DNA from 3 places in the Lysinibacillus sp. BF-4 genome. Region 3 is predicted to be linked to each of the others. Evidence: riboswitches for the same ligand, from Rfam matches in the RefSeq annotation. Region 3 holds a riboswitch; each other region holds the start of a gene.
What was found. Region 3 has a riboswitch for thiamine pyrophosphate ahead of tenA (thiaminase II). Riboswitches for the same ligand answer to the same signal wherever they lie in the genome.
Positions count from the first base shown of each region.

Region 1: linked by a shared signal. The riboswitch ahead of CH76_RS07530 (ABC transporter substrate-binding protein) and the one ahead of tenA (thiaminase II) in region 3 are both predicted to bind thiamine pyrophosphate.
Region 2: linked by a shared signal. The riboswitch ahead of thiC (phosphomethylpyrimidine synthase ThiC) and the one ahead of tenA (thiaminase II) in region 3 are both predicted to bind thiamine pyrophosphate.

Region 1 covers NZ_JPUW01000018.1:11,318-17,776, forward strand. Annotated here, with positions in the region: gene CH76_RS07510 (TatD family hydrolase) at 1-729, opposite strand, end outside; gene CH76_RS07515 (ABC transporter ATP-binding protein) at 726-1,466, opposite strand; gene CH76_RS07520 (ABC transporter permease) at 1,469-2,224, opposite strand; gene CH76_RS07525 (thiamine-binding protein) at 2,224-2,514, opposite strand; gene CH76_RS07530 (ABC transporter substrate-binding protein) at 2,526-3,527, opposite strand; TPP riboswitch at 3,586-3,691, opposite strand; gene parC (DNA topoisomerase IV subunit A) at 3,727-6,132, opposite strand; gene parE (DNA topoisomerase IV subunit B) at 6,135-6,459, opposite strand, start outside.
Region 2 covers NZ_JPUW01000044.1:277-6,735, forward strand. Annotated here, with positions in the region: gene CH76_RS11735 (DUF4085 family protein) at 1-918, opposite strand, end outside; gene CH76_RS11740 (AEC family transporter) at 1,012-1,938, shown strand; TPP riboswitch at 1,988-2,102, shown strand; gene thiC (phosphomethylpyrimidine synthase ThiC) at 2,230-4,011, shown strand; gene CH76_RS11750 (Na/Pi cotransporter family protein) at 4,527-6,137, shown strand; gene CH76_RS11755 (helix-turn-helix domain-containing protein) at 6,237-6,459, shown strand, end outside.
Region 3 covers NZ_JPUW01000032.1:3,131-9,589, reverse strand. Annotated here, with positions in the region: gene CH76_RS10155 (MMPL family transporter) at 1-987, shown strand, start outside; gene CH76_RS10150 (GNAT family N-acetyltransferase) at 995-1,510, shown strand; gene tenA (thiaminase II) at 1,698-2,384, opposite strand; TPP riboswitch at 2,412-2,501, opposite strand; gene CH76_RS10140 (4-hydroxy-3-methylbut-2-enyl diphosphate reductase) at 2,571-3,542, opposite strand; gene CH76_RS10135 (DEAD/DEAH box helicase) at 3,687-4,985, shown strand; gene CH76_RS10130 (deoxyribonuclease IV) at 4,998-5,888, shown strand; gene CH76_RS10125 (hypothetical protein) at 6,041-6,459, shown strand, end outside.

The sequences.
Region 1 (6,459 bases), on a different contig from region 3:
TAGTCGGTAAAATGTTGTGGTGTTGTTGTAAAGTTGTGTTGCGACTTGTTCTTTTGGCAATTGTTTAATGTGTGCAATTTCTTCAATGCTACGTGCCATCATAGCAGGTGTTGTGAGTTGACCCGAAAACTCCTGCTCAAAAGGCCACGGACCATCTGTTTCGACCATGAGCTGTGAGAGCGGGTAACGTGCAACAAGGCTACGTATTTCAGGCTCATAACATACATCAGGCGTAATCGATACCATGTAACCGTTTTCAATCATACGTGTGATAGTTGCAGCATCGCCTTTAAACCAGTGGAAGTGCGCGCGTGTTAGCTGATGCTTTTCGAGTAGATCACAAGCTACTTGCGCATCTTCATAGACAGCATGCAAAATAATTGGTTTGTCTAGCTCTTTTGCTAACGCAATAAAGCGCTCAAGTAAAGCGATATGCGCATCGCGGTCAACTTGCTCATAATAGGGCAAGCCCACTTCGCCAATCGCTACGATATCAAAGGCATGCTTGCGGATAAGTGTAAAAATTGCCGCTTGTTGCTCAGCACTTGCGACAGGTTGCTCAGGGTGAAAACCAAGGGCACTATGTACGGCAGGATGCTTAGCCAGTTGTAAATTAGCTAAGCAAGATGCGTAATCTGTAGATACTGTAATAAACGACGCACCACTCGCAAGCAAGGTTGCTTGCTCTTCCTTGTTGTATTGATCTAAATGGATATGTGCGTCAATCATTCACTATCCCTCGTTTCCATTTGACTGAAAATATGCTGCTTTAACGCCACAAATTCTGGCGTTGCTAACATTGCTTGATTACGTGGTCGCGCAAAAGGGACAGTAATCTCCTCTTTAATGTGTGCAGGGCGCTTGGATAAAATAACAATGCGGTCGGCTAAATAAATGGCTTCCTCAATGCTATGTGTAATAAATAATACGGAGCGGCGATGTTCCTCCCATACAGACAGCAGCCAGTTTTGCATATCAAGACGTGTAAACTCATCCAATGCCGAAAAAGGTTCGTCAAGACATAGCAAATTTTGGTCACTTAACAACGCACGAATAAAAGCGACTCGTTGTTTCATGCCGCCTGATAGCTCTGATGGGTAGGCTTTGGCAAATTGCGAAAGCCCCACGCGCTCAAGCCACTCGGTTGCTTGTTCATAATTTGGTTTATGTTGCACCTCTTGAGCAAGCACTACATTTTGTAAAACCGTACGCCACGGAAATAGCGACGCTTGCTGTGGCATATAACTAATATGCCCCTTTTCGCCGCTAATATTTTTGCCATTTAATAAAATCTCACCTGCTGTAGGTGCGGTAATACCACCAACTAGCTGAAATAATGTACTTTTACCGCTACCTGAAGGGCCAAGAATAGCAACAAACTCACCGTCTGCTACTTGTAAGGAAATATGATTAAGCACATCAACCTCACCGAAGTTTTTAGATAAGTCTGTAATTTGCAGTAACATAATTATACCTCCCTTGTTTGTCCTTTTACAATAATACGCTCGAGTAGCTGTATGAGCGCAAATAATGCCATACTCAACAACATAATCGTAAAGATGGCAACAAACACACGGTCAATGCGGAAGGATGACTGCGCATAGGTCATATATACGCCTATGCCTTGCTTAGCACCCAGCCATTCGGAAATTACAGCACCCATTACGCTATACGTAGCCGCGATTTTTAAGCCTGAAAACAAAGATGGCATGGCATAAGGTAGCTCTAGCTTCCAAAAGGTTTGCCCGCGATTTGCGCCAATCATTTGCATATAGTGCTTTAATGTTGGGTCGGTATTTTTTAAGCCATCCATCATCGCCACTACAATAGGGAAAAAGCATACTAAGCTAATAATAATAAGCTTAGGTAATAGCCCGAAGCCAAACCAAATGATTAATAGTGGTGCTAATACGATGGTTGGTACGTTTTGCGATAAAATGAGTAAGGGGTATACCATTTGATTAACAAGTGGCATACGGTGCAAAAGGAGCGCAATAATAAAACCAATGCTTGCGCCAATGGCTAACCCTAGCAATGTAAGTTTAGTTGTAGCTAAAATATGCACAGAAAAGTCGCCAAATGAACGATACCCTTCAGCTAAAATCGCACTCGGAGCGGGTAATAGCCACATCGGGATGTCGCGCCACCATACAACAGCTTCCCAAATGATAAATAAAACGAGGAGGAACATTACTGCTCCGCCTCGTTTCATCACCTTATGCATTAGCGGTACTTCTCCGTTAATGTATCCATCGTAATGCCTGATGGTTGGTATAGGATTTTGACCTGTGTAATAACGTTGACGCAGCCGAGTTCAACCATTTTTACATTCATTTTTTCGATGATAGCAAGCAATGTTGTTAAATCGCCTTCCATCGTTGTTTCGAGTGGATGTACTTCGTATTTAACGCCCGAAGCGTCAATTACAGCGATTGCTGCGTCTACTGCTGGAATTACATCTGCTACGTTCTCGGTTTTAGGAATGATTTGTACACTAATTAATGAGTTTGTCATGATGTCACCTCTTATTTTTTTGGTAAAAATTCGTTAGTAAATGCTTGCTCTGGGTCAAAATCGCCCTCTAGCACGCCATTTTCTGTCATCCAGTCCGCATAGTTTTTCCATACGTCTAGTTTTTGTACGCCCCATTGCTCAGCGTCGTCTTGGTATTTGTCAGCTAGCCATTTTTGTGAGTTAATCACAAGGTCTTGCGATAAATCAGGCGCTGCAACGAGTAAAATATTTGCTGCGTCTTCTGGGTTTTCAATCGCATATTCGTAGCCTTTTGCAACAGCTGCGACCATTTTTTTAACGATGTCTGATTTTTCGTCAATCATTTTTTCGCTAGTTGATAGTACAGGTGTATAGTAATCTAGCTTATCGCTATAATCTGTTAAATAGACCATATTAATATCTTTGCCACGTAGCTCTGCCTCTACACCTGTCCAGCCGTAGTAAATCCATGCAAAGTCTACGTCTTTTTCAGTCATTGTAAAGAAGTCTGCGTCACCTGCGTTAATAATATCCATTTTGGCAACATCGCCACCGTCTGCTTTCATAATGGTTTCGATGACTGCTTTTTCGATAGGTGAGCCCCAGCCCCCGTAAGTTTTACCTTCAAAATCTTTAGGTGTGGTAATTTCCTTTGCCTTTGGTGAGGCAAAGCCTGATGTATTATGTTGAATAATTGCGGCTACTGATACAAGTGGTACACCTTGCGTACGTGCTAGTGTAATACCCTCTTGGTAGCTAATGCCGAAATCTGCCTTGCCTGATGCAACCAATTGATCTGCACCTGCATCGCCTGGTTGAATGATTTCAACGTCTAAGCCCTGGTCTTTAAAAAATCCTTGTGCCTCTGCAACATATAAGCCTGTGTGATTGGTATTAGGTGTCCAGTCGAGCACCATTGTTACCTTTTCAAGCTTATCTTCCGCTGCATCTTCCTTTGGTTTGTCCTTGGCTTGACAGGCTGCAAGTGCAAGCACCATCGTTGCCAATACTAGTGTAACGAACCATTTCTTCACGCGAAAATCGCCTCCTCTGCATAAAAAAATGCCTCAAGTAGGCATGTATCACCCTACTGAGGCATTTGTACATGTTCCCTACGATGGTTTTACCATATCAGGTTCTAAGGGTATTCCTACAATTCGGTCTCTCAGCTCATGTTTGAGCTCCCCTACATTACTATTCAACGTTCATTATAACAGCTATAGCATCGTTATACTATGGCATTTTATGATAGACTGCGCGGATAGCACCGTCTGTTTTTGGATCTACTTTAAAGGAACCATTGGATAGGCGATCATTTTTCGGTAAATCGCCCATCGCAATTTCTTCTTGATGTTTTTCAGTTTCAATAACGAGTAGTGCTTCTTTGCGGTCTTTTTCGACAGCTACAATTTGGTGAGGGTTGGATTTTAATATGCTTAGGATTTGTACACCACGTTTAGCACGGTTGCTTGTGGTAACTTCTTCGATGCCCATTTTTTTAACTGCCCCACGCTGCGTTACGATAATTAAACGTTCGTTGGCATCTACAGTATCTGCCCAAATAACACGCTCGTCTTTTAATGTCATACCTTTAACCCCACCAGTACGTAAGCCCGTTGGCGGTACTTCGTCTACACGGAAGCGCAGTGCTTGTCCTTCTGTTGTGACAAGTGTTACCTCGTCTTTATCCGTTACAATAAAGGCTGCCATCATAGCATCCTCTTTTTTAACATTCATTGTTTTTAACGCACGTGAGTAGCGCGAAACTTTATAATCTGCTACTACGGTACGCTTAACTTGCCCCGCTTCGGTCACGGTCATCATAAAGTCAGTAGTACTATCCATTGACGCAAAGCCATGTACAGCAATAATTTCTTCTTCAGCTTCAAGTGGTACGATACTTGAAATATGCTGTCCGAGGTCCTTCCAACGAATGTCAGGTAGCTCATGTACAGGTTGGTAAATATATTGCCCGCGGTTGGTAAATAGCAGTAAGTGATGTTGCGTGTTCATTGGTTGTTCAAAGAGCGCATAATCCGACTCTTTCATCGCCAAATCTTTACCGCTTGATGCACTATATGAACGCGGCGAAGTCCGCTTAATATAACCATCCTTCGTTACACTTACAATGACTTCCTCACTTGGTACTAGTACGTCGAGCGTTACTTCTAGCTCTTCGATTTTAGCTTGTAGTAAAGAGCGGCGTGGCTCAGCAAATTGTTTTTGCGTAGCTTTTAACTCACGTCGAATGACAGCGATAAGCTTGGCAGGGCTTTGTAAAATACCCTCTAATAGCGCGATTTCTTTTTGTAATGCCTCATGCTCTGCACGTAGCTCTGTAATATCTGTATTCGTTAAACGATAAAGTTGTAAGCTAACGATTGCTTCAGCTTGCGCCTCAGAGAAATCGAATGCGTCCATGATGCCCTGTCGTGCGTCTCGTTTATCCTTAGAGGCACGAATTTTCGCAATCACTTCATCTAAAATCGATAATGCTTTGATTAACCCTTCTACGAGATGCATACGTTTGTTAGCACGCGCTAAATCAAACGTAGCACGACGTTTAACGACTTCCTTTTGGTGCTCAATATAAGCATCCAATAACAGTGGTAACGTCATCATTGTAGGACGACGACGGTGAATGGCAATCATATTAAAGTTATACGTCACTTGAAGGTCCGTAATTTTTAATAAATAATTTAAAATCCCTTGTGCGGGGATATCTTTTTTTAGTTCAATCACGACACGTAGCCCTGTGCGGTCAGATTCGTCACGGATTTCGGCAATGCCATCTAATTTTTTGTCGAGGCGTTGCTCATCAATACGCTTTACGAGATTAGCTTTATTAACATCATACGGTAACTCAGTTACAACGATTTGTTCTTTGCCACCTTTTAATTGCTCAATCGCAGTTTTGGCACGTACGACAATTTTGCCGCGCCCTGTTTCGTAGGCTTTTTTAATACCATCTGTACCTTGGATAATACCGCCCGTCGGGAAGTCTGGCCCTTTAATTACCGTCATTAGCTCATCAACAGTTACCTTAGGGTTATCTAGGCGCATAAGTACGGCTTCTATAGCTTCAAACAAGTTATGCGGTGGAATGTCAGTTGCATACCCCGCCGAAATCCCCGTTGAGCCATTTACTAATAAGTTAGGGAAGCGCGCAGGTAATACGGTTGGCTCTGTATCTTGGTCATCAAAGTTAGGTACAACATCAACCGTATCTTTCGTAATATCTCGCAGTAGTTCACCTGCGATAGAAGAAAGACGCGCTTCTGTATAACGCATAGCTGCGGCAGGGTCACCATCAACGGAACCGTTATTACCGTGCATTTCAATTAACATATGACGTGCCTTCCAGTCTTGGCTCATACGCACCATTGCCTCATAAACGGAGCTGTCACCGTGTGGGTGATAGTTACCAATAACATTACCAACGGTTTTAGCTGATTTACGGAAAGGCTTGTCTTGTGTGTTGCCTTCAGTATGCATCGCATATAAAATACGACGCTGTACAGGTTTTAACCCGTCACGTGCGTCAGGTAGCGCACGCTCTTGAATAATATATTTACTATAGCGACCAAAACGGTCACCCATTACTTCTTCTAACGGTAAATCTTGAAATTTCTCTTGCATAATTAGTCCTCCTCACTAATGAATTCGTTTTCGAGAATATTGGCATCGTCTTCCATACCAAAATCTACGTTAGCTTCAATCCATTTACGGCGAGGCTCTACTTTATCACCCATTAATGTCGTTACGTGACGCTCTGCGCGTGCGCCGTCTTCGATACGTACACGAATTAATGTACGTGTTGCAGGGTTCATTGTAGTGTCCCATAGCTGCGGTGCATTCATTTCACCTAAACCTTTATAACGCTGAATGACGTAGCCTTTACCAATGCGTGCAATGGCCTCTTCTAAGTCGCGTTCTGTCCAAGCGTACTCAAAAACCTCTTTTTTG
Region 2 (6,459 bases), on a different contig from region 3:
GTAAGGGTCAACATAGGTTGTCGTGAAAATTTGAGATAACCAATCAATTTCACTTTGAGCGATGACATGATCCTCATTATGAATACGCGCTATAATCGCGTTGTTTTCTTTAAAAATTATGCCGCCTGAGAATTGTGCAAGCTCAGCGCCTTGAATGACAAAACTTGTGATGGGTAAGGCATAACGATTGGCAATGACTGTATAGTCGAGATTACTATCGAGCGCCTCGATAAACTGCTTAGCGGTGACGTCTGGCAGTACCTCATTGGCAATAAGTTCGTGGTAGGGCATCGGGCGATAGTAAAAGTCTGCGGCAATTTGTTTTGCATGAAGCGTACATTGCCCATTTTCGGTAATCATACGTAATGCTACGCCTTCTGCTGTCAACTGGACTTCTTCGTATAAAATAGTGTCACCTGCGTGTAGCTCACCTTGTTGTGAGATGGCCCCGTCTACATGCAAAATCACAAAGGCTTTAGCTGTAAAGCCACCTTCTGTATTAATAAAAATATGGTCATCGACAATTTGAGTAATGATAGCATCATGTAGCCCACCTTCAATCACCTCGGCAAAGTTAGGCTCAAGTTGTTCTTGGATGTTGGTAAAGTCAATCATAGATAGGCCTAGCTTTTCTTCAAAGCGCGCCGTTTCTTCTGCTTGCCATTGAATAAAATCGTCCCGTACATCTTTAGGTAATGTAGGGCGGTTAAGCGTGCCATCCTCTACGTAAGGTATAAAACGCTGTGGTAACACCTTAAGTAATGGAAGCTTAGCTGCCTCTAGCTCCTCTGTATGTATGCGATCAGGATTAACACCGTCATTGCGGTAATACGTATAGAGCGTTTCCCAATCTTCAGGTAGGGTTAAGGCGTTTGCGTATTGCTGGCGTAAATAATCTTCATAAGTTAAATGCCACATTTTGTGCCACATCCTTTCTTGTGCTTTAGTATAGCAAACATTGACCATGGAAAAAAATGAACATACTATTAAAGAAGAAGGGAAGTGGGCAAAATGTATCTCGGCATGATTTTTTTTAAGATTGTTGCCCCGATTTTAGTTTTACTTGTGGTGGGTGGCTTATTACAAAAGAAATTTACGTTTAATTTAAAGGCATTATCCCAATTAATTACGTATTGTTTTATGCCAGCGGCTGTTTTTGTTAATTTATATCATACTGAAATTAATATGAGTGTTTTAGGGCAAGTATTTTTATTTATTGTGTTATTTATTGGTGGGCAAATGATTACGGCACGTCTTGTAGCGGGTGCGCTTAAACTGCCTAAACAAGAAGCGGCAGTGTTTAAAAATAGTGTCGTGCTCATTAATTCAGGTAACTACGGTATACCTGTAGCGCAAATGATTTTTGCGAGTCAGCCGATAGGTGTAGCTATTCAAGTTATTTTAGTTATTTTTCAAAATATGACGACCTACACGTACGGCTTATATAATTTAATCTCATCTACTAAATCAGGTAGTGCCATTGTACGCGATTTCTTTAAGATGCCTATTGTGCATGCGTTAGTTATTGGTATTGTGATGAATGTATTTCAGATTGAGTTACCTGTTTTTTTAAGCTTGCCTGTGAATTATATTGCCGATGGTTTTGTGGCGGTAGCACTCATTACATTAGGTGCACAGCTTTCGCAACTTGAAATGCGCTCTATCTTTAATAAAACCGTTTTTGTTAGTTGTTTTACCCGTTTAGTTATTGGGCCATTAACAGCATTGCTTGTGATTTTTGGTTTGGGGCTCACGGGTGTTGTAGCTAAATCGTTATTTATCGCAAGCTCATTTCCAACATCGCGCAATAGCTCAAGCCTTGCGCTTGAGTATGATATTGATGCAGATACAGCAGCACAAACCGTATTATTTTCGACAATTGTAAGTTGTATTACAGTTACAATTGTTATTTACGTTGCAGAAGTATTATTTGGGTGAGGTAGCTTTCGGGCGTATTATCTTGTATACTAAGAAGCACAACTGAATAAGTAATAACTAGGGGGGTCCGATGAGTCGGGCTGAGAGAGAAACGCGATGAAGTTTCGTTACCCTTTGGACCTGATCTGGCTCATACCAGCGTAGGGAAGTTAGTAAGCGCGCTCTTTTTTTGCGTGCCTCTAAATCATACGACTATGACCAGATTCTTTCTTAGAATCTGGTTTTTTTATGTCCCACGTGTTATGCGAGGTCGGTTCCTTTTACCAACAAACAAAAGGAGCGATTTTAGTAATGACAACAACAATTAGCGAAAAAAACATGGCCATCATGTCAAGTTTTGATGGTAGTACAAAGGTTTATGTAGAGGGAAGCCGTCCAGATATTCAAGTGCCAATGCGCGAGATTGGTTTAAGTCCAACTACAGGTCATTTTGGTGAAGAAGACAACGCCCCTGTGCGCGTATATGACACGAGCGGCCCGTATACGGATGAAAATTATACGGTAGATATTACAAAAGGCTTGCCTGCACTACGCCGTAATTGGATTGTAGAACGCGGTGATGTTGAGGAGTACGAGGGACGTGACATCAAGCCAGAGGATAATGGCTACCGTCGTGCAGATGATCCACGTGCCAATGAAAATGTATTTCCTGCTTTAAAGCGCAAGCCACTTCGTGCAAAGAAGGGCGCTAATGTAACGCAAATGCATTACGCTAAGCAAGGCATCATTACACCAGAAATGGAGTTCATTGCGATTCGTGAAAACGTTGAACCATCATTTGTGCGTGATGAGGTAGCGCGCGGACGTGCGATTATCCCTTCAAACATTAACCACCCTGAGGCAGAGCCAATGATTATTGGTCGTAACTTTCATGTGAAGATTAACGCTAATATTGGTAACTCTGCGGTTACATCTTCTATTGCTGAAGAAGTAGAAAAAATGACGTGGGCAACACGTTGGGGCGCAGATAATATTATGGATTTATCAACGGGTAAAAACATTCATACTACACGCGAGTGGATTATTCGTAACTCGGCAGTTCCTGTAGGGACAGTACCAATTTATCAAGCATTAGAGAAGGTAAACGGTGTAGCTGAAGATTTAACATGGGAAGTATTCCGTGACACACTAATTGAGCAAGCGGAACAAGGTGTAGATTACTTTACCATCCATGCGGGTGTGCGTTTACACTATGTACCAATGACAGCAAAGCGCGTAACAGGCATTGTCTCTCGTGGTGGCTCAATCATGGCACAGTGGTGCTTATTCCATCACAAAGAGAGCTTCCTTTACACACATTTTGAAGATATTTGTGAAATTATGAAGGCTTATGACGTTGCCTTTTCATTAGGTGACGGCTTACGTCCAGGCTCTATTGCGGACGCTAATGATGAGGCGCAGTTTGCAGAGCTAGAAACATTAGGTGAACTAACAGAAATTGCTTGGAAGCATGACGTGCAGGTAATGGTTGAAGGACCAGGTCACGTGCCAATGCATAAAATTAAAGAAAATATGGATAAGCAATTAGAGATGTGCCATGAAGCACCGTTTTATACACTTGGCCCATTAACAACAGATATTGCGCCAGGTTATGACCACATTACGTCAGCTATTGGTGCGGCAATGATCGGTTGGTTTGGTACAGCGATGCTTTGCTATGTAACGCCTAAGGAACATTTAGGCTTACCAAACCGTGATGATGTACGTACGGGTGTAATTACGTATAAAATTGCGGCACATGCAGCAGATCTTGCTAAAGGACATCCAGGTGCACAACAGCGTGACGATGCATTATCAAAAGCACGTTTTGAATTCCGCTGGCGCGATCAATTTAATTTATCATTGGATCCTGAGCGCGCAGCTGAGTATCATGACGAAACGTTACCAGCTGAAGGCGCTAAAACAGCGCACTTCTGTTCAATGTGTGGACCAAAATTCTGCAGTATGCGTATTTCGCAGGACATTCGTAATTATGCGAAAGACAATAAGCTAGATACTACTGAAGCTATTGAACAAGGTATGCAGGAGAAGGCTGAGGAATTTAAAAAATCAGGCGGCGGCGTTTACCAATAAAGTAAAAAAGTAATTTCGTCTGCGGACGAAATTACTTTTTTTGTTGACAATGATTATTGAACATGATAAGTTTTATACAGGCAATAAAGTTTCCTTTAGGAAAGTTTATTGTAAGTTGACAGTTAAACCTTACAAAGCATTGCCGCTACTATTCGTTTGTGGTGGACCTATCGTAGCAAACGCAATGTAATTTTCCTTAGCACTGTTCCTCCTACAAAACGAGTGCTAAAGCAGTTGTTGTGTCATCCCTAAAACTGCATGTTCATGTGAAGCTGTACGAAAAGTGCTAACGCGCTATTTCGTACAGTTTTTTTGTGGCAAAAATAATTATTTTAGCACAGCACTGTTAAGCCAATTTAGGTTTATATGAAGCAATTGTTACTACTTTGTAAACGCAATGTAAATTTTGTGAGATAACAATTAAAAGTGATTTACTTTCTACAGTTTTTTAGGAATAATGTAGGTTGAGAGTTATGCGGAAAGGGTGTAATATTTTGGAGCTGAATTGGCAAGAAATGATATTCCAATTCGTTGGAGGATTGGGTCTATTTCTATTTGCGATTAAGTATATGGGCGATGGTCTGCAAAAAGCAGCAGGCGACCGCTTGCGTGACATTTTAGACCGTTTTACAACTAACCCATTAATGGGTGTGCTTGTAGGTATTTTTGTAACAGTATTAATTCAGTCGAGTTCTGGTACGACCGTTATTACAGTAGGGCTCGTTAGTGCTGGTTTTATGACATTACGACAAGCAATTGGTGTTATTATGGGGGCCAACATTGGTACTACAGTAACAGCGTTTATTATTGGTATTGATGTAGGTGAGTATGCGTATCCTATTATATTCATAGGTGCTGTCATGCTATTCTTCTTTAAAAAGAATCGCATCCAAAATATTGGACAAATTTTATTCGGCTTTGGTGGTTTATTCATCGGTTTAGAAATGATGAGTACAGGTATGAAGCCACTGCGCGAGTTCCCAGCGTTTATTGATATGACGCTAAGCATGAGTGACTCGCCAGTACTTGGTGTACTTGTCGGTACAATTTTCACATTAATCGTACAATCATCTTCAGCAACAGTAGGTATTTTACAAGGGCTATATGCTGAAGGTTTAATTGATTTAAAGGGTGCACTACCTGTACTATTTGGTGATAATATTGGTACAACAATTACAGCAGTGCTTGCAGCATTAGGTGCCTCAGTAGCGGCGCGTCGTGCAGCAGCCACTCACGTGTTATTTAACGTGGTAGGTTCGATTGTCTTCTTATTAATTTTAGGTTTATTTACAAGCTATGTAGAATGGCTGTCTGCTGTTTTAGGCTTAGAGCCAAAAATGCAAATTGCATTTGCGCATGGTTCGTTTAACGTAGCTAACACATTGCTACAATTGCCATTCATTGGTGCATGGGCATATATTGTTACGAAGTTAATCCCAGGTGAGGATACGGTAATTGAGTATAAGCCAAAGCACTTAGACGAAGCATTAATCGCGCAGTCACCTTCAATTGCTTTAGGTCAAGCGAAGCAAGAAGTTGTACGTATGGGTGAGTTTAGTGTTCAAGGTTTACAAGAAACACTAAAATACTTACAAACAGGCGAGGAAAAACACGCCAACCTTACAACACAACTAGAAGAAGCAATTAATATTTTAGACGAAAAAACAACTGATTATTTAGTGACACTATCTAAGCAGTCATTATCAAATACAGACTCACAGGTGCACCATGCATTACTTGATAGCATCCGTGATATTGAGCGTATTGGTGATCACTTCGAAAATCTAGTAGAGCTAATTAACTTCAAAGGCAATAACCGTGTGCGCTTAAGTGAAGAAGCAATGGACGAATTAGTTGAGATGTTTGAGCTAACAGTTGATACAGTTAGCCTATCAATTAAAGCATTAGATCAACGTAGCGAAGAGTTTGCACATGAAGTAATCGAAAAAGAAGATAAAATTGATGAGATGGAACGTAAGCTTCGTAAGCGCCACATTCACCGTTTAAATCAAGGTGTATGTTCAGGCTCTGCAGGTATTGTGTTTGTTGACATCATTAGTAATTTAGAGCGTATTGGTGACCACGCAGTAAATATTGCTGAAGCCATCCTAGACGATACGTATTAATTAACAAGCATCATTGCCCTCGAGGCAATGATGCTTTTTTGCTTTTTGCTGTAATAATAGGTAGTATAAATGATAATGATATTCAATTAGGAGGACGTAATGAACTACCAACACTATATGTATGTAGTAAATGATGTAGAAGACAGTACAAAAAATCGTGTCATTCATGAGGATGAGGCAATTATTTTATATGTAAAGGAAGGGCAAGTAGAGGTTGTAGCAGACCGCCGCTTCTTTAGGTTAGAGAATGATAATTTATTAGTCATTCAAGCGCGTAATAAAATTACACTTACTGTGAAATCGGGAAGCTATACGATTGTGC
Region 3 (6,459 bases):
ATTGGTCGCTTTACGGTCAAGCGCCATTGGTTAGTCATTGCGGTTACCGCACTGATTTTAGTAGGACTAGCGGCGGTTTCGCCAAAAATTGAGTTTAGTTATGATTTATTATCGTCATTCCCTGAAGATATGCCATCACGTGAAGGGTTTGCAATTATTGAGGAACACTTTACAGCAGGAGAGCTTGCACCAGTGAGTGTGATTGTTAAAACGGATGAGGATATTACGGATGCGCTGGCCGCTTTACCTTATGTGGGCAAAGTAGCTAAGCCGCAGCAAGCAGACGGCTATCAATTATATAGTGTTGATTTAAAAGAAAACCCGTATGCTGTGCAAGCGATGACAGATTTAGGGCAAATGAAGCAAGATCTAGGCGAACTTGTTGGCGCTGATGCCTTTTGGTTAGGCGGCGAAACGAGTGAGCAAGTAGATACAAAGACAGTACAAGAAGCGGACGAAAAACTCATTCAACCAACGATGATTGTGATTATATTTGTGTTGTTAGTGCTTTATTTACGCGCACCAGTTACAGCGGTAAGTTTAATGGCCACTGTTGTGGTGTCCTTCTTTGCAGCGCTTGGTGCAGGTTGGCTAATTATTCATTATGTTTTAGGGCAATCTGCAATGGCAAGTGCAATCCCACTTTATAGCTTTGTCTTTATTGTGGCACTTGGCAATGACTATAATATTTTTATGATTTCGGAAGTATGGAAAAACCGCCAAAATGGTATTAATCACTTACAAGCGATTGAAAATGGCGTAGCTTCAACAGGAGCTGTTATTACGTCAGCAGGTATTATTTTAGCAGGCACTTTTATGGTTCTTGCTTCACTACCTATCCAATTATTAGTGCAGTTTGGAATTGTGACTGCCTTGGGTATTGTATTAGATACCTTTATTGTGCGCCCATTGCTTGTCCCAGCATTACTTGCTGCTTTAGGAAAGGTAGTATACTGGCCAAGCAAATTATGGCGTGATGGAAAGTAGGAGTGACATGGATATTGTACTAACACAAGAACAACCAAAACACTACAGCAATACAGAGGATGTGGTGCGCCTTGCTTTTGAGCGTGAGGCAATGAGTGATCACAAGGAGCATCAATTAGTATCACGTTTGCGATTAAGCGACGCCTTTATCCCAGCGTTATCTTTAGTAGCGCTACATCAGGAGGAGGTTGTAGGCCAATGCTTGTTGACGCGCGTTCATGTAGGTGAGGCGGAGGCTTTAGCGTTAGCGCCTATTAGTGTGCTACCTGGTTACCAAAATCACGGACTCGGTACTCGGTTAATCGAAGCGGCTATTGCGCGTGCCCGTGTTTTAGGCTATCAAGCGATTATTGTGTTAGGGCACCCGACATATTACCCACGCTTTGGTTTTGTGCCAGCCGCGCAATTTAGTATTACGGCTCCGTTTGAAGTGCCACAACAAGCCTTTATGGTATTGCCGCTACAAACGCCGCTCTCTATGCGCGGTGAAGTGCGTTATAGTAAACCGTTTATGATGCACTAAAAAAGTCCTCGTCCTAATTTGTTAATAGGACGAGGACCTTTATTTACCAAAAGGAAATGTTTTTAATAATTTTTTTCATAAAAAATCCCCCTTGTTATTGCTTCAGTGTACAAAAAAATGATAGACAGTAAATGACCATGTAGACAAAAAAGCACGGCACTGAATAATCTCAGTGCCGTGCTGTTGTTTAGTGGTGTGCAAGGGCAGGAAGTGGCCACATGGCCTTAGTCTCTGCCATTTCCCAAAACATATATTCGTAATAGCATGTCGTAATGAAGATGGTTTCGAGTTGTTGCAGCTTATGCTCAGGTAGGTCACGCGCAACGTCATTCATCATCGCGATAGTGTCGTTAGCGAGTGCGCTAAATTCTTCTGATGCATACATGCGTACCCAATTGCCGTAAAACTCATGGCTTGTAGTATTAGGGATTTTTGCAAGAGCTGTACCAATCCAGTTATAACTCCATGCGCAAGCAAGTACGGCTGCGATTGTGTTTTCTACACCGCCTAGTTGTGCTTGGCTAAGCATGTAACTCGTGTAGGATGTCATTGTTGCAGATGGCTCAGTTGCCTCAAGTTCCTCAGGTGTAATACCAAATTGTTTGGCATAATCGCGGTGCAAATCCATTTCGAAATTCATCGTGCCGTGTAATAAATTAGCGAATAGCGTCATTGTTTTAAGGTCATTTGCCTTGGCCGCACCTAATGCAAAGACGCGCGCATATTCGATTAAATAAATATAATCTTGCTTCATGTAGTGAATAAATTTGTCATGTGCTAACGTGCCATCACCAATTCCTTTGACAAAAGGGTGCTCAAGATAGCTTTGCCATACAGGCGCTACCTTAGTAAATAAACGGTCAGTAAATTGCATTTCCATTGCCTCCTAAAACTTTTTTGAAGCGGGGGCGTTACACTTTCCTACGCTAGTATGAGCTAGGTCAGGTTCTAAGGGACTCTCTCAGCCAAACTGGCACCCCTAGTGCTTCCTCTTAACCATAGGTGAGCGCGTAAGTAAAGTCAAAAAAGAGGACGGCGCAGTGGCTCGTCCTCTTACCTATCAGTCGGTTGGCATGATTTTTTCGACTGGTTTTGGTGTTTTAATTTTTGGTAAAATGCGGTCTAGTGACACCGTACGCTCAATTTTATGCGTGTCAGGGTTTGTTGGATCGTATTGGTCAAGGAAGTTAATCACTTCTTTAACGATTGGTGTTGGTGTTGATGCACCAGCTGTTACTGCTACTGTATCTACACCTTGTAGCCACTCAAGTTTTAGCTCGCCAACATCTGCAATACGGTACGATTTAGTATGCGCAATTTCTTCTGATACTTGTGTTAGGCGGTTAGAGTTATTAGACATTGGGTCGCCCACAACGATTAATAAATCAGCTACGCCCGCTTGGTTAGCTACAGCTTCTTGACGCACTTGTGTGGCAAGGCAAATTTCTTGGTGTACTTCGATATGTGGGTATTTTTCTTTTAATACTTCCATAATGTGAAGAACATCCCACTGGCTCATTGTTGTTTGGTTAGTCACCAGTAGTTTTTCATTTGTTAAGTTAAGTGCTGCGGCATCCTCAGGATTTTGTACAAGGTGAACGTGGTCAGGTGCTACGCCGATTGCACCTTCTGGTTCTGGATGGTTTTTTTTGCCGATGTAAATAATGTCATAGCCTTCTGCTGATTTTTCGGCAATTAAGTCATGCGTTACCGTTACATCAGGGCAAGTAGCGTCGATAGCTACTAAGCCTTTTTCTTTCGCGATTTTACGAATTTCAGGTGAAACACCGTGCGCTGTATAAATAACAGTGCCTTTATCTACCTGACGAATAATATCTAAGCGATTTTCGCCGTCTAGCGTAATAATGCCATCCGCCTCAAATGCATCAGTGACATGTTTGTTGTGTACAATCATCCCTAAAATATAAATTGGACGAGGTAAACTCTTGTCGAGTGCTGCGTTGCGTGCAATAACCATTGCATCAACAACACCGTAGCAATAGCCACGAGGATTAATTTTAATTACTTGCATCATGGTGCCCCTTTCATAGTTACATGCCCCTATTATAACGGACACTAGTTAATAGTACAAAGAAAGCAATGCTTGACACATGATGTATAATAGGCGAATGCGTAGAAACGTGTTACAATAATGAAACAGTCAGGAGGCATTACAATGTCAAAATACACAGATTATCAATTTAAGCCTTTTTTACAAGAGGCCATCGCTGAGTTAGGCTTTACAGAGCCAACACCAATTCAAAAGGAAATTATCCCGCTTATCTTAAAAGGTAAGAGTGCTATCGGACAAGCACATACAGGTACAGGTAAAACGCATAGTTTCCTATTACCTATTGTGCAGCGTATTAACGAAGGGGAGCAAACGGTACAAGCGGTTATTACATCGCCAACACGTGAGCTAGCACAACAAATTTACGAGGCGCTTAACCAATTAGTAGCGCACACGGAAATCCGCACTAAACTATATATCGGTGGTACGGATAAAAAACGTGATATCGAAAAATTAACGGTGCAACCACATATCGTAGTAGGTACACCAGGTCGTATTCGTGACCTTGTAAAAGAAAATGCCCTACATGTACACACAGCTAATATTTTAGTAGTGGATGAGGCAGACCTTGCCTTTGACATGGGCTTCATCGAGGAAATTGACGGCTTTGCATCAAGCATGCCAGAAAACCTTGAAATGTACGTGTTCTCAGCAACAATCCCTGAGAAATTACAACCTTTCCTTAAAAAATATATGGATGCACCAACTCATATTAATATGAAGGACAAGCGCCCTGTTGCCGAAAATATTGATTTCTATCTTGTGCCAACACGTTCAAAATCACGTAATGCACGTTTACTAGAAATTGCTAAGGCCATTAACCCGTATATTGCGGTCATTTTTACTAATACACGTAAAACAGCAGAGAGCGTAGCACACTTCTTAAACTCAAATGGTGTACGCACAGGGCAAATCCACGGTGATTTAAGTCCGCGTGACCGTCGTAAAGTAATGAAGCAAATTCGTGATCTTGAGTTCCAATACATCGTAGCGACAGACCTTGCTGCACGTGGTATTGATATTCAAGGGATTTCACATGTAATTAACTACGAAATTCCAGATGATTTAGAGTTCTTTGTTCACCGTGTTGGTCGTACTGCACGTGCTGGTAACAAAGGTACTGCAATTACATTATTTGAGCCATCAGATGAGGATGCAGTAGCACGCTTAGATAAGATGGGCATTCCGCTTCAACATAAAGACCTTGTTAATGGTGAGTTTGTTGAGCTTAAAGACCGTCATGCACGTAAAAACCGTGTGCGTCAAGTAAATGAGATTGACCAAATTGCTAAATCAAAAGTCCGTAAACCTAAAAAGGTTAAACCGGCCTACAAGAAAAAAATGGGCTGGAAAATGGACGAAATTAAACGTAAGGAACGCCGCAAACGCGCGCGTGGTAAATAAGGAGCGAGATAATTGTTAATAGGTTCTCACGTTTCAATGAGTGGTAAAGATATGTTGTTAGGTGCAAGTGAGGAAGCTCTTTCTTACGGCGCTAACACATTTATGATTTATACAGGTGCGCCCCAAAATACGCGACGCAAGCCGATCGAGGAACTTAATATCCCAGCAGGTCTTTTGCATATGCAAGAGCATGGCATGCAAAAAGCTGTGGTGCATGCACCGTATATTATTAATATCGCAAATACAACAAAGCCTGCAACCTTCCGCTTAGGCGTTGATTTTTTACAAAGCGAAATCGAACGTACCGCAGCACTAGGCATCGACCAAATCGTGTTGCACCCAGGTGCACACGTAGGTGCTGGTGCTGAAGCGGGGATTGCTAAAATTATTGAGGGCTTAAACGAAGTATTATCGCAAGATTTTCCTGTACAAATTGCCTTAGAAACAATGGCAGGTAAAGGAACAGAATGTGGTCGTTCGTTTGATGAGCTAGCTAAAATCATTGATGGCGTTACGCATAATGAACGTTTATCGGTATGTTTTGATACGTGCCATACGCATGATGCGGGCTATGATTTGATTGGTGACCTAGATGGTGTACTGACAAACTTTGATACAACGGTAGGCTTAGAGCGCATTAAAGTACTACACATTAATGATTCTAAAAATGAGCGTGGCGCAGGTAAAGACCGTCATGAAAATATTGGCTTTGGCTATATTGGTTTTGACACACTGCATAGCATCGTGCATCATGAGGCATTTACAGCTGTACCAAAAATCCTAGAAACACCTTTTGTGGCATTAGCGGATAATCCTAAATCTAAGCAATCGCCTTACAAAATCGAAATTGATATGCTACGCTCTGGGGATTTTGACCGAGCTCGCATTGACGCATTACGTTAAAAAATGCTGTCTGTTGTGCCTAAATTTAGGGACTTCAGACGGCTCTTTTTATGCGATAAGCGATGTTGCTTCATTTTTTGCCAAAAAAGAATTATACTTGAATTGAGTAAAAATTTAAAAAATTAACCGCGTGTTTTGAGGAGGGGAGAATTATGGCTACATTTATTTATATGTGTGACGTAATTCAAGAAGAAGAACTACTATTGCACCGCATTCAGCCAGGTGACGAAGCTAACCATGCGAATATCGTATTCGTTATTCGTACAGGGGCGCAGTTGAGCAATGCTGTGTTAGAAGTAGTAAAAGATAATGAGTTGGTGTGGTCATCTGAGCTACGCCAAACACCAAAATTAAACTTTGATGAGATGCTACCGATTGTGCCGCGAGCACATTTACTGTATAAGGCAGAGGAGCGCTTTGATAAATTAGCGATTTTGCCAAAAGGCGGCAAATGTGTCATTCAGTTAACGGATAATGGTAAGGTATTGCGTAAGCGTACGATTTTATTTACTTCGCTTGAGCAAGATTTGTACCATACGGATAATTATGCGGAGTTTGCGGATGATAGTTT